3 regions of the Devosia sp. SL43 genome follow, and region 2 is predicted to be linked to each of the others. Evidence: predicted binding sites of a transcription regulator. Region 2 holds the regulator's gene; each other region holds the start of a gene.

Region 1 (4,558 bases), 920 kb from region 2:
GTCACCTTTGGGCGCGACGACTATCTCGACATCACCACCACGCAAGTCGATGCTATCGTCGACGGCCAGGTCTATCCGATTACGATCACGCCGGATGCGGCGCTGGCGCCATCTGAGGTGCCTCCTGCCATCGTGCAGGATGGTCAGAAGGTCCTGGTGGATTTCGGTTTTGCCGGGCAGGCGGAAATCCGCGACAACCAGGTCTATGTGCAGCGCCGCTTCTTCGGCTGGGCGAACTGGCTCTACGATCCGAAATCGCCACTCTGGGGCCATGACCTGTTCGGCAGCATCGGCCTGATGTTCAACGGCGAGCGCGTCAATCCGGATATGTCCAACGCGCAGTTCGTGCTCGACCAATGGCTCAACAACCAGGCCTGGCAGCATGCCGACATCCTGGCCAAGCTCATGCAGACGCTGGTTATGGCCTTTGTCGGCACATTGTTCGCAACGCTCCTGGCCTTTCCTCTGGCCTTCATTGCCGCCCGCAACATCACCGCCAACCGCCCAGCCAACTGGCTGATGAAGCGCTTCTTCGACTTCATTCGCTCGGTCGACATGCTGATCTGGGCGCTGTTCTTCACCCGCGGCTTCGGCCCCGGACCGATCCCCGGTATTGCGGCGATCTTCTTCACTGACACCGGTGCCTTGGGCAAGGTCTATGCCGAGGCGCTGGAGAATGTGGACGACAAGCAGCGCGAGGGTATGAAGTCGGTCGGCGCCAGCCCGGCTGCGCTCAACCGCTATGGCGTGGTGCCGCAGGTGCTGCCGGTCTTCGTGTCGCAATCGCTGTATTTCTGGGAGAGCAACACGCGCTCGGCCACGGTGATCGGTGCGGTCGGGGCGGGCGGCATCGGGCTCAAACTGCTGGAGTCGATGGGCACCAATTCGGACTGGGACAAGGTCGCATACATGGTGCTGCTGATCCTGCTGGTGGTGTTCTTGTTCGACAATATCTCCAACGCGATCCGGTCGAGGTTGATCGGGCCGGTGGGGCACTGAGTACTTTCCTATTGCGTGCGGAACCGTACCACCAGTCGACACCCTCCCCCTTGAGGGGAGGGATCAAGGGAGGGGGTGGGCCACGCGCGCATCGGACTCGCGGAGAGATACCCCCACCCTGCTCGATTCAACGGACTTAGCGAACGCCAAGTCCTATCTCGCTTCCCTCCCCCACAAGGGGGAGGGAGACCCGACTGAGAGATCGGTGCTCAGCCGAAGCCTTCTTCACCTCTCCCTTCGGGGGAGAGGTCGGCGCGCAGAGCCGGGTGAGGGGGCCTTTACTGGGTGATGTGCTTGGGGAAGGCCCCCTCACCAGACCCAAGAGGGTCGACCTCTCCCCCAAAGGGAGAGGTGAAGAGGGCTCAAAGCTGCTTCTCCGCCAGTTCCCGGAATGCGTCCGGCACCGATTTCGGCGCTTCCAGCACCACCGAGCCGTAGCCGATGGCGTCCCAGCCGAAGCGGGTGCGGACCTTGTCCATGGCGCCGTCGGCTTGGCGGCGGGCGGCGCCGGTGCGGGTGCCGGGGCGGCGGGCATCATCGGGGCCGCCGAGCGAGAATTCGAACTGCATGGCCTGGTCAGGGACCAGGTGCGACACCGAGATGGCGAGCAACGAGATGTCGCGCTCATGCGGGTGCTCGTCCCGCACGCCGCGCACCAGTTCCTCGGCGATTTCGGCTATGGTGGTGGTTGCCGAAACCGGCGCGCCCAGTGTCATGGCGCGGGTGACGGCGCGCATGTCGGCGAAGCGGACGCGGACGGTGATAGTGCGGCCGGACCAGGATTTGTCGCGCAGGCGCGACGCGATGCGATCGGCGAGGAGGCGCAGGGTCGGGCGGAACACCTGCTCGCGAAAGGGTTTGCGGCCCAGCGCCGACTGCGCGCCGGCCGAGCGCGCGCGGTGGTCGGTGACGATAGCGCGCGGGTCGCGGTTCCAGGCGAGGGCGAACAGTTTTTCGCCGGCGGCATGGCCGATGAGGCGTTCGAGCGAGCGGCCGGGTGTCTGCGCCAGTTGGCCGATGGTGATGATGCCCGATTCCGCCAGCTTGGCCTTGGTGACCGGGCCGACGCCCCACATCAGCTCCACCGGCAGGTCGTGCAGAAACGCCAGCTCATTGGCCGGATCGATCACCACCATGCCATCTGGCTTGGCCACCTGCGAGCCGATCTTGGCCAGATGCTTGGTGCGGGCCACGCCCACCGAGATGGGCAGGCCGAGTTCCTCGCGCACACGGCGGCGGATGGTCGCGGCGATGACTTCGGGTGGTCCGAACAGATGCGCCGTGCCGGCGACATCGGCAAAGGCCTCGTCGATGGAGATGCGCTCAACCAAGGGAGTGTAGTCGTCGAGAATGGCCATGGCGGCATCGCCGAGCCGCTGATACTCGCGGAAGTGGCCGCCGACAAAGATCAGGTGCGGACAGAGTTCGCGCGCCCTGCGGCCCGGCATGCCGCCATAGACACCGAAGGCCTTGGCTTCATAGGATGCGGCCAGCACCACGCCGCCGCCAACGGCAATGGGTTTGCCGAAGAGGGATGGGTCCAGCAATTGCTCGACCGACGCATAGAAGGCGTCGAGATCGGCATGAAGGATTGTCGCCGCGTCCACGGGGCACCTGCGCTTTTAATCAGAACATAAAGCGAACAAACTGACGGTTGAGTCAAGAGCAGTCAGAATCGATCACAAGTTTTTGGGCGCCCTGCTGCGTAAGACCAACTTAAGTGAATTCCCCTAGTGTGAAGCCCTAGACTGTGGGCCCTATCTTGTTCTCCATCCTCGATTTCTTCATTTCATCGCATGATCCGCGCTTCGTCATCCTGGCGGCGGTGGTGTGCCTTGTCTCGGCGTATGCCTGCGTCAGCCTGCTGCACCATGCGCAGCGGACCAACGGACGGCTGGGTACGATATGGATCGGCGTCGCCGCGCTCGCGGTGGGCTTCGGCATATGGGCGACCCATTTCGTAGCCATGCTCGCCTTCCGTCCGGGCTTTTCGCTGAACTACGATATCGTCCTGACCGCCGCATCGCTGATCATCGCCATTGGTGTCTGCGGTGCCGGCATTGCCATGGCTTCGCGGGGCAGCGGCCTGCGGGACCATTTCCTCGGCGGCGCGGTGGTCGGCGTGGCCATTTCCAGCATGCATTATACCGGCATTGCCGCACTGGTGATGGGCGGCAGCATCGGCTGGAATAGCGCCGGCGTGGCCATCTCCATCCTGGCGGGCATTCTGCTCTCGGGCTTGTCCTTCGTCGCGGCGTCAAGTGGTCGGCGCATTGGCGGAGCGATGCTGCTGACGCTGGCCATCTGCGCCATGCATTTCACCGCCATGGGGTCGGCCGGCTTCTCCGGATGTTTCCCGCTCAGCGCCGCCGGTGAGATCGACAGCGGCTGGCTGTCGATCGGCGTTGCACTGGTCTCGCTGCTGATCCTGGGTGTTACCTTTGCCAGCGCGGTGCTCGACGAGGCCGATCGGCGCCGCACCGACCGCGAGCTAAAGCGACAACAGGCAGACGCCAATCGCATCAGCGAGGTCACGGGCCTGCTCGAAATGGCGACCACCCATATGGCCCAGGGCCTGATGCTGTTCGACAGCGCCGGCTATCTGCGTTTCCACAACGATCGCCTGGCCGATATCGTCGGCGCCGGCACTGAGCGCCGCGACCTTGTGGGGCAGCATTTCAACGACCTGTCGGCGGGTCTGCGGCCCCGTGTGACCAACCTGTCGGACGCCGACCGGCTGCAATATGATGCACGGCTGGCCGAACTGCGGGACAAGCTGGCGCGGGGCGAGGGCAGCGACTACATGCGCACGCTGGACAACGGCCGTATCGTCCGTTTCATCCACAGCCCGATAGCGGATGGCGGTTGGGTCACCACGCTCGATGACGTGACAGCAGCGCAGCGTTCGCAGGCAGCCATCTCGCATCTGGCCTACCACGACTCGCTGACCAACATCCTCAACCGCGCTGCCTTCAACGAGACGCTCGACACCGCCCTCGAAGATGCCGAGACCAGTGACCTCAACATCGCTGTCATTGCCATCGATCTCGATCGCTTCAAGGAGATCAACGACAACTATGGCCATATCGTCGGCGACCAGGTGCTCAAGTCCCTGGCGACGCGGCTGAGCACCGGCCTCAAGGAGGGCGAGTCGGTGGCGCGGCTGGGCGGCGACGAGTTCGCCGCGATCAAGACGTTTATCTCGATGGATGCCTTGCGCGACTTCCTCGCACGGATCGAGACCGCCCTGTTCGCCCGTATCGAGACCGATATCGTGGCGGTGACCACGGGCGCCAGCATCGGCGTCGCCATCTATCCCGAGGACGGGGGCGACCGCTCGCGGCTGCTCAACAATGCCGACTTGGCCATGTATCGCGCCAAGGCCGAGTTCGACACGCGTGTCTGCTACTACGAACACGACATGGACGAGCATGCTCGCCAGCGTCGCGCCATGGCCAAGGACATCTGGTCGGCTCTGGAGCATGACGCGTTCTACCTGGTCTACCAGGTGCAGAAGTCGGTCGCGACCAACGAGATCACCGGCTACGAAGTTCTGCTG
Region 2 (4,558 bases):
GGAAAGTAGGACAGGGCCGAACGGACCTTGCCGAGGCGGTCGCCATCGTCATGAAAGACGGCACCCGCCGTGAAGCCGAGAAGGCGTTGCTCGGACAGGCCGAGCCATTGCAGCGGCGTGATCGAATCCACGGACTCAAGGGCCAGACCCCCGGCAAGGCGCGCCTCGATGGTGTGAATTTCGAGGCCGTGCTCTACCGCGCCTGCGGCCCAGCGTCCGCTGGCCGCGGGATGGGGCCGACTGCGCCATTGGATCGGCTCGCCCATAAACTGCCTGGGCGCCTCGGTGGTGAAAGCATCGACCAAGCGATGGGCATGCACATCGAAGTCATCCTGCGAGAGGAAGAGATGCACCCGGGCGCCCCAATTGTGGTCCTGTGACATCTCGTCGTCAAAGCCGAGGAGCTCTGAACCGTAGCCGATCAGCGCGGCCGCATGCTGGAGGTTAGGGGCAGCTGCGTCGAGCCATGGGCAGACGACATCGACGTAGAAGTGGCGCGACAGCTCGATACCCTGCATCATTGCCTCCCAGGTGCGTGTTGCCTTGTCGCAGACTTGACCGTACCGGCCAAGGTCATGGGGCGACTGAGATTGCAGGCATGATTTCCGGATCACACCATCCCGGCGGCCCTATGCTGACGGGAGCGACCATGCTAAACCGCCTCAACTCGAATATCTCGACGGCGGAATCGACAATTGGCCAAATCCGGTATCACCCAGTTCCTCACTGAAATCTTCTCCTGGTGGAGCGGGCAGACCTGGGGGACGCGGCTGTGGATCTGGCGCTTCGGCGACTATGTCGGCAGCGACGAGTTCGGCAACAAATACTACCAGGATCGCAAGGCCGACCGGCGCTATGTGACCTATGCCGGCTATGCCGATGCCTCGACCATTGGCGCGGGCTGGCACGGCTGGATGCACCACCGCACGGACGTCGTTCCCAGCCAGGCCAAGTATGTCGCCAAGGCTTGGGAAAAGCCGCATGAGGCCAACTTGACCGGTACGGCCGCCGCCTATCGCCCGGAAGGCAGCCTGCTCAAATCCGGCGAGCGCCCGCGCGTGACCGGCGATTACGACGCCTGGTCGCCGGAATAAGGACGGCGCCTTGCGCCGCATCGCCCCGTTTTCAATGCTGAAGGGCCTGGCGCTGTCGGCAGCGCTGGCGGTGTCTGGCCTTGTCGTTCCCATTATGGCGCAGCCGATCGCCAACCCGGTGGCGACCTTTGCCGGCCTCGACAAGATCACCGGCCGCATCACCCGCTTCGATGTCTATATCGATGAGACGGTGCTGTTCGGCGCGCTCGAGATCACGCCACGGGCCTGCTACAGCCGCCCGCCAACCGAGACCCAGCGTGTGTCGGCCTTTCTTGAAGTCGACCAGCGCAGCCTGACCGGCACATCCAGGCGCATCTTCACCGGCTGGATGTTCGCCGACAGCCCGGCGCTGAATGCGGTCGACCATGCCGTCTATGATGTGTGGCTGATCGAGTGCAAGGTCAGTTCAGACGTGCCGCCACCGGATGCGCGGGACTAGGCAAACAAAAAGGCCACGCTGGTGCGTGGCCTTGCCTTTCTACATCAATATTTGCGCAGCAACCCGACCAGCCGACCCTGGACCTTGACCCGATCAGGCGGGAAGATGCGGGTTTCGTAGGCCGGGTTGGCGGCTTCGAGGGCAACCGTATTGCCCTTGCGGCGCAGGCGCTTGAGGGTGGCTTCCTCATCATCCACGAGAGCGACGATGATCTCGCCGGTCGAGGCAGCGTCCTGCTTCTTGATGAGCACGGTGTCGCCATCGAAGATGCCGGCGTCGATCATCGAGTCGCCGCGCACTTCGAGCGCATAATGTTCGCCTGATCCCAGCATTTCGGGTGGGACCATGATGGTGTGCGAATGGGTCTGGATGGCCTCGATCGGCGTACCGGCCGCGATGCGGCCCATGACCGGAATGGCGATCGGACGGGCATAGTCGTCCATGGATGTCACGCGGGATGGCGGTGACGCCACCTTGCCCAGATTGCCTTCGATCACCGATGGCTCGAAGCGCGCCTTGCGGCCGCCGAGCGACGGGTTCATCGAGTCCGGCAGCTTCACCACTTCGAGGGCTCGCGCCCGATTGGGCAGGCGTCGGATGAAGCCGCGTTCTTCCAGCGCCGTGATAAGCCGGTGAATGCCCGACTTGGACGCCAGATCGAGCGCATCCTTCATCTCGTCGAACGATGGCGGGATGCCGCTTTCCTTCATCCGTTCGTGGATGAACATCAGCAGCTCGTGTTGTTTGCGCGTTAGCATGGGCCCCTCGGGGAGAGAATCGGAACGTAGGCAGAACAGTTATACTTGTTCTAGTTATGTTCTGCAATATCCCAAGAAACACCGCGTAGTAGATGCCGCCGATATCAGAAGGCGTCGATGGGGCGGGCTTCGACGATCGTTCCGGCGGCCTGGCCGGGATCGTTTTCCGGCTGGACGATCAGCATGTCGGCATGGGCTAGGGACGAGGTGTGGCCGCTATCGGTCTGGGAGATGGGCTGCAGCTCGGGGCCCGAGGGCGTGTGGACGAGCTGGGCGCGCATGAAGTGGCGGCGGGCGGTGTTGGGCGGCGTCGGGCTGGCCAGCGGCAACTGCCAGGCTTGCGGTTCGGCATGGCCCAGCCAGTGCCGCAAAGCCGGCTTGATGAAGACATGGGCGGTGACAAGGGCCGAGACGGGATTGCCCGGCAGGCCGAAGATCAGCGTCTTGCCGCGGGTGCCGAACATCAGCGGTTTGCCCGGGCGCATGTTGATGCGCCAGAAATCGACGCCGACTCCCAGTTCGACGAGCAGCTGCTGGACGATGTCGTGATCGCCGACGCTGGCGCCACCGGTGGTGATGACGATGTCGGGCTCGGTGGCGAAGATGGCGGTCAACTTGGCGCGGAGGTGATCGCGGTCGTCGCGGGCAATGCCATGGTCGACGATCTCTTCCGCATAGGGGGCGAGGAGCGGCGCGAGGCCGATGCTGTTGGAGGCGACGATCTGGTCGGGGCCGAGGGGGGAGCCGGGGAGCACGAGTTCGTCGCCGGTGGCCAGGATGGCGATGCGCGGCCGCCGGGCGACGGTGAGGTGGGCGGCATTGGCGGCGGCGGCCACGGCGATCTGCATGGGGGTGAGGCGGGTGCCGGCAGCGAGCAGTTCCTGACCGGTAGCGAAGTCGTTACCCCTAGGGCGGACGCTGTGGCCAAGGCGGGCAGGGGCGGTGAAGCTGACGAAGCCGTCGGCGGCGCGGGCTTCTTCCTGCATGATCACGGTATCGGAGCCGGTTGGCAGCGGCGCGCCGGTGAAGATGCGGACGGCCAGGCCGGGCTCGACGGTGCCCTCGAAGCCCATGCCGGCTTGCGAGGTGCCGATGACGGCGAGGCGGTGCCCGTCCACCACATCGGCGGCGCGCATGGCGTAGCCGTCCATGGCGCTGGCATTGAAGGGGGGCTGGTCGTGGGTGGCTATGACGGGCTCGAGCAGGACGCGGCCGATGGCTTCGGTCAGCGGTACTGTCTCCGCCTGCGACGTCGGCACTCGGTCAAGAATGGCGGCGATGGCGTCGTCGACCGGGAGCAGGCTCATGCGCGGACGAAGTCGCCAGACTTGCCGCCGGATTTTTCCAGCAGGCAGATGTCGGTCACCACCATGGCGCGGTCGATGGCCTTGGCCATGTCGTAGAGCGTGAGCGCAGCCGTGGAGGCAGCGACGAGCGCTTCCATCTCGACGCCGGTCTGGCCTGTGGTTTCGGCGGTGGCGTGTATCAGGATCGCCTCGGTGCCATCCGCTTCGATCTCGACGCTGACCTTGGTCAGGGGGATGGGATGGCAGAGCGGGATCAGGTCGGATGTCTTCTTGGCGGCCATGATGCCGGCGATGCGGGCCACAGCAAGAGCGTCGCCCTTCTTGAGGCCGCCGGCCATGATGGTGGCGACGGTTTCGGGCCGGGCGACGATGCGGGCCTGGGCCACCGCGCGGCGACGCGTAACCGCCTTGTCACCGATATCGACGATATGGGCTTCGCCCTTGGCGTTGAGATGGGTCAGGCCTGCGGCCATCAGCGGACGGCCTGCGGGGCGCCCATCAACAGGGCGCGGGTAGCGGCTGTGACGTCCTCCTGGCGCATCAGGCTTTCGCCGACGAGGAAGGTGCCGATGCCGGCGCGCTGGTCGAGCATCACGACATGGTCATGATTGACGATGCCGCTCTCGCTGACCAGCAGCGTGCTTTTCGGCACGCCTATGGCCAGGTTCACCGAGGTTTCGAGCGTGGTCTCGAAGGTGCGCAGGTTGCGGTTGTTGATGCCGATGAACTCCGCGCCAAGCGCCACGGCGCGATCGAGCTCGGTTTGGTCGTGCACTTCGACCAGCGCGTCCATCTTCCACTCTTCGGCGGCGTCGAGCAGGTAGCGGGCGACGTCGTCACCCACGGCAGCGAGAATGATAAGGATGCAGTCTGCGCCCCAGGCGCGGGCTTCGGCGACCTGGTAGGTCTCGAAGAGGAAGTCCTTGCGCAGCACGGGGAGCTGAGTGGCAGCGCGGGCCT
Region 3 (4,558 bases), 1.3 Mb from region 2:
CCTTTCGGTCGAACGTCGCGGTCGTGCTGCAACCAGCCGTCTGGTTCTGCAGGGCAATGAGCGCGTCGTTGAAGCCGCAGCGAGCGAGTTGTCCCAGACCCAAGGCACGAGACACCAGCCGCGGATCTTCAACCTCGATGCCCGGGCTACGCAGCAGTTGCCGATAGCCTTCATGGACCGCGTCCATGGGAAACTTACGCACCTTGGTCAATACGTTGAATGCCTCCGCAAGGACGATGAGACTTATCCGAATGGGCTGGTTGTCGAGATTGCCCATGAGCAGCTTTGCCTGCTTCGACTGCATGTCGTCATCAGCGGCCAGGAAACGAACAAGGACGTTGGTATCAACGCCCAGCACGAATACGCTCGTCGTCTTCCGCCAGCGCCGCAGCGTAGGCTTCCTCTTCTTCATCGATCGACATCGAACCAGCCGGCGACTTACCCAAGATGCCCGCCAGCGAGGCGACTGGAACATTGCGGGGCATGATGATGTATCTGCCGTCCCGCTTGATGAACTCCACTTTGTCGCCCGGCCTTAGTCCAAGGTCATCCCTGACATCCTTAGGCAAGGTCATCTGGCCCTTGCTTGTAACAGTTGCCGTTGCCATGTAAGACGATCTCCTTACCAAATCAAAATAGTAAGGAGTTGCGGATAAAACAAGGCCATCAAGAGCTCAGCTCCCGCAATCCCATACGGATCAGCGTCTCGGTCTTAATCCCATCGCCCTCACGGGCCACAATCCTGGCGAGGGCCGCCGAGGCCTGCGCGCTGGAATAGCCCAGATTGGTCAGCGCCGAGACGGCGTCAGTGATCGCCGACGGTGCCACGCCTTCGCCTAGCGCTGCCTGGAGGCCCAGCGTGCCAGCATCGATGCCCGGGCCTGACGGGACCTTGCCCTTGAGTTCGGTGACCAGCCGCACAGCAAGCTTGGGCCCCACGCCATTGGCGCGGCCAACCATGGCCTTGTCCTGCAGCGCAATGGCGCTGGACAGTTCAGCGGGCGACAGCGCCGAGAGAATGGACAGCGCCACCCGCGCGCCAACGCCCTGCACGGTCATCAGCAGGTTGAACCAGCCCTTCTCGCCTTCGCTCGAAAAACCATAGAGGCGGATCATGTCCTCGCGGACGATGGTCTCGATGAACACCACCGCTGACTCGCCAACTCGAGGGAGCGCCTGCAGCGTGCGGCTTGAGCAAAAGGCCTCGTAGCAGACGCCGCCGCAGTCGATCAGCACGAAATCGTCGCCGAAACTGTCGACCAGACCCTTGAGCTTGCCGATCATGCAATGGCCCTCAGGCGTTGATTGGAAACGCGGTGATGCGCGTGGCAGATGGCGATGGCCAGCGCATCGGCAGCGTCAGCGCCCTTGAAATCTGCTGCCGGCAGCAGCGTCTTGACCATCAACTGGATCTGTCCTTTGTCGGCATGACCCGTCCCGACAACGGACTTCTTGACGAGGTTGGCGGCATATTCGGCGACCAGCAGGCCACGTGCAGCTGGCGCCAGCAACGCCACGCCGCGCGCCTGCCCCAGGAGCAGCGCGGAGCGCGCGCCAGCATTGACGAAGGTTTCTTCCACCGCAGCCTCATGCGGCGCAAAGCGGTCAAGCACCTCACCCAGCCCCGCAAACAGCAAGGCCAGCCGCTCAGCCAGCGAGCCATCGACCGGCGGTGTCACCGTGCCGGCCGCGACGAAGGTCAGGCGATTGCCCTGGGTCTCGATAACGCCCCAGCCGCAACGGCGCAGGCCCGGATCGATGCCGATGATTCGCGTAACGAGGTTCATGCGCAATCCTTATTGAGCGGCACCCAGCCTACCAAGCCCTATGTGAACAAAAAGGCAACAGGATCAGTGGAAAACCCATGGACCGATAAAATTGAATCTATCGCGCAAACACCATCTTCAACAGGCGGCCCTAGCTTCCCCCGTGGGAATGCAGGGACAGTATTGATGACGGGACTTGGGACTGAGCTACCGAAGCGGGCGTGGCTGCGAATCCAGCGGACGACGGCAATGATCACCGCAGTTTCGGTGGCGCTGTCAGTTATCTTCACCAACATGATCATGGAGACCTTCTCGGCGGGCGTGAATGTGCAGGGGCTCGCGGTTTCGATCGTGATGCCGCTGGCTCTTGGTGGTCCGATGGTGTTCTTCCTGATGCACAAGCACGAACAGCTGCGCCACGCCAACCAGCAGCTGGTGCACCTGGCCTCGACGGACTGGCTCACCACCTGCCTCAACCGTGGCGCCTTCACCGGCCTGGTGATGCGACATCTGGATCGCCGGACTGCTGACAATGAAGGCGGCGCGCTGCTGATCGTTGACGCCGACGAATTCAAGAGCGTCAACGACCGCTTCGGACACGACAGCGGTGATGAAGCCCTGCGCCAGATTGCCGATGCCATCCGCTCGGCTGTCCGCAGCACCGACGTGGTCGGGCGCCTGGGCGGCGAGGAATTCGGGATCTTCCTGCGCGGCGCCGATCTTGCCGCTGCCGATCATGTGGCCGAACGCGTCCGCCATGCCGTCTCGAGCATCCAATTTATGCCCAACGACGTAACCTGCCCGCTCTCGGTGAGCATTGGCGGGGCCGCCTATACCACCAGCACGCAATTTTCCGACCTCTACCGCCTGGCCGACCAGCGTCTATACGACGCCAAGAACACCGGCCGCGACCGCGTCGCCATGATGCAGGCCGCCTGAGCGATGGGGATCCCGCCAGCCTGATTTCTGCCGCCTCGCTTTTGACCGCTCCATTCCGGCGCCCCGGCATCGGACAAGCACTTTTTGAGAAGCCGGAGATTTTTTGCTCATGCTGCCTTCCAAGACTTTGACCGCAATGCAGAGCTGGTCCAGCGTTGGGCGGTGGACATTGTTCGGCACCATGGCCTGCGTCCTGGTCTGCGTCACCTTCAACGCAGTGATCTTTGATGGGTTGGGCACCCTGGCCCTGCAACGCGCCATTTTCAGCGCCATCGTGCTGCCCATCCTGCTGGGCGTGCCGTTGTTCTTCTATATGAGCATGCGGCTGCGCGGCCTCGCCATCACCAACCTGCGGCTGGGCCTTGTCGCCCGTACCGATAGCCTCACGACCTGTCTGAACCGGGGTGCATTCACCAGCAAAGTCACAACGCTGCTGGCGCAGCGCGAACCCCACGCCACCGGGGCCATGCTGATGATCGACGCCGACAACTTCAAGGCCATCAACGACCTGTTTGGCCATGATGCCGGCGATGAGGCCCTGACCATCATCGCCCGCTCCATACGCGCCGTCCTGCGCAATGGCGATCTGGTCGGTCGCATGGGTGGGGAAGAATTCGGCGTCTATCTGCCCAGTGTCGATCAGCGCGGCGCCGAGATGATCGCCGAACGCATCCGCCGCTCGGTCAACCTGGCGGTGTTTGCGCCCGATGGTCGCCAGCGCCTGCTGTCGGTCAGCATTGGCGGCGCGGTCTTCGAAGGGCCAGCCAGTTTTTCCGAGCTTTTCCGCATTGCCGACCAGCGGCTTTACCGTGCCAAGCAGACCGGCCGCAACCGCGCGACCGTCGTCCATGTAGCGGACCATCCGTTCATCGACCTCAAGCGCACGGCATGAAAAAGGGCGGCGCCATTGGCACCGCCCGGACATTAGTCGCCGCCTGCCACAATCAGGCCTCGAGTTTGGCCGCGTCTTCGTCGCTCATCTCGAAGTTCGAATAAACGTTCTGCACGTCGTCGTCTTCTTCGAGCGTCGCGATCAGCTTCATCAGCGAAGCGCCCTTGTCGGCATCGATGGGCGTATTGGTCTGCGGCTTCCAGATGGCCTTGACCGATTCGGCCTCGCCCAGCACCTTTTCCAGGGCTGCTGCCACTTCCACCATCGCCTCGAAGGAGGTGGTGATGTAGTGGCCTTCCTCGTCGCTCTCGACGTCGTCGGCGCCCGCCTCGATGGCCGCTTCCATGACCTTGTCTTCCGAGCCGGCCTTGAGCGGATAGGTGATCTCGCCGACCTTGTCGAACATGAAGCCAACCGAGTTGGTTTCGCCCAAGGCGCCGCCGCTCTTGGAGAAATAGGAGCGGACGTTGGAGGCGGTGCGGTTGCGGTTGTCGGTCAGCGTCTCGACGATGACGGCGACGCCGCCCGGGCCATAGCCCTCGTAGCGGATCTCGTCATAGTTCTCGCCATCCGACCCGATCGCCTTCTTGATGGCGCGATCGATGTTGTCCTTGGGCATGGAGAGGGCGCGCGCATTGACCACCGCCAGGCGCAGGCGCGAATTGAAGGCCGGGTCGGGCATGCCCATCTTGGCGGCCACGGTGATTTCGCGAGCCAGCTTGGAAAAGACCTTGGAGCGCGCCGCGTCGGACTTGCCCTTGCGGTGCATGATGTTTTTGGCGTGTGAATGGCCGGCCATCGGTCACTCCCCTCGTGGTAAGAATGCTGAAATGTGGTGGCGCGTTATAGGCAAGCGCGCGACGCTTGTGAAGTCGGGCTAGTGCGGGATCGGCGTCAGCACGATCCGGGCGCCGTCTTCGGCGAGGCGCTCGGCGATGGCCTTGGCATCGGCCTGGCTCAG

The links. Region 2 encodes LexA, which represses DNA repair genes until DNA is damaged. Its sites were predicted from a motif close to TGTTCNNNNTGTGTTCNG; they were not measured.
Region 1: dinB (DNA polymerase IV) is a predicted target of LexA. The motif match lies at 2,627-2,644, and genes of this name have one in related genera.
Region 3: ruvC (crossover junction endodeoxyribonuclease RuvC) is a predicted target of LexA. The motif match lies at 1,830-1,847, and genes of this name have one in related genera.

Annotation. Positions count from the first base shown of each region.
Region 1 is NZ_CP063401.1:3,843,174-3,847,731, forward strand. It holds gene phnE (phosphonate ABC transporter, permease protein PhnE) at 1-999, shown strand, start outside; gene dinB (DNA polymerase IV) at 1,362-2,606, opposite strand; gene IM737_RS18795 (EAL domain-containing protein) at 2,762-4,558, shown strand, end outside.
Region 2 is NZ_CP063401.1:541,370-545,927, reverse strand. It holds gene IM737_RS02690 (DUF4037 domain-containing protein) at 1-518, opposite strand, end outside; gene IM737_RS02685 (NADH:ubiquinone oxidoreductase subunit NDUFA12) at 711-1,094, shown strand; gene IM737_RS02680 (DUF2155 domain-containing protein) at 1,105-1,533, shown strand; gene lexA (transcriptional repressor LexA) at 1,578-2,291, opposite strand; gene IM737_RS20915 (molybdopterin molybdotransferase MoeA) at 2,396-3,598, opposite strand; gene moaC (cyclic pyranopterin monophosphate synthase MoaC) at 3,595-4,071, opposite strand; gene trpC (indole-3-glycerol phosphate synthase TrpC) at 4,071-4,558, opposite strand, start outside.
Region 3 is NZ_CP063401.1:1,836,361-1,840,918, forward strand. It holds gene IM737_RS08990 (PIN domain-containing protein) at 1-358, opposite strand, end outside; gene IM737_RS08995 (AbrB/MazE/SpoVT family DNA-binding domain-containing protein) at 345-608, opposite strand; gene ruvA (Holliday junction branch migration protein RuvA) at 667-1,284, opposite strand; gene ruvC (crossover junction endodeoxyribonuclease RuvC) at 1,281-1,787, opposite strand; gene IM737_RS09010 (GGDEF domain-containing protein) at 2,016-2,705, shown strand; gene IM737_RS09015 (GGDEF domain-containing protein) at 2,815-3,597, shown strand; gene IM737_RS09020 (YebC/PmpR family DNA-binding transcriptional regulator) at 3,650-4,396, opposite strand; gene IM737_RS09025 (SecDF P1 head subdomain-containing protein) at 4,475-4,558, opposite strand, start outside.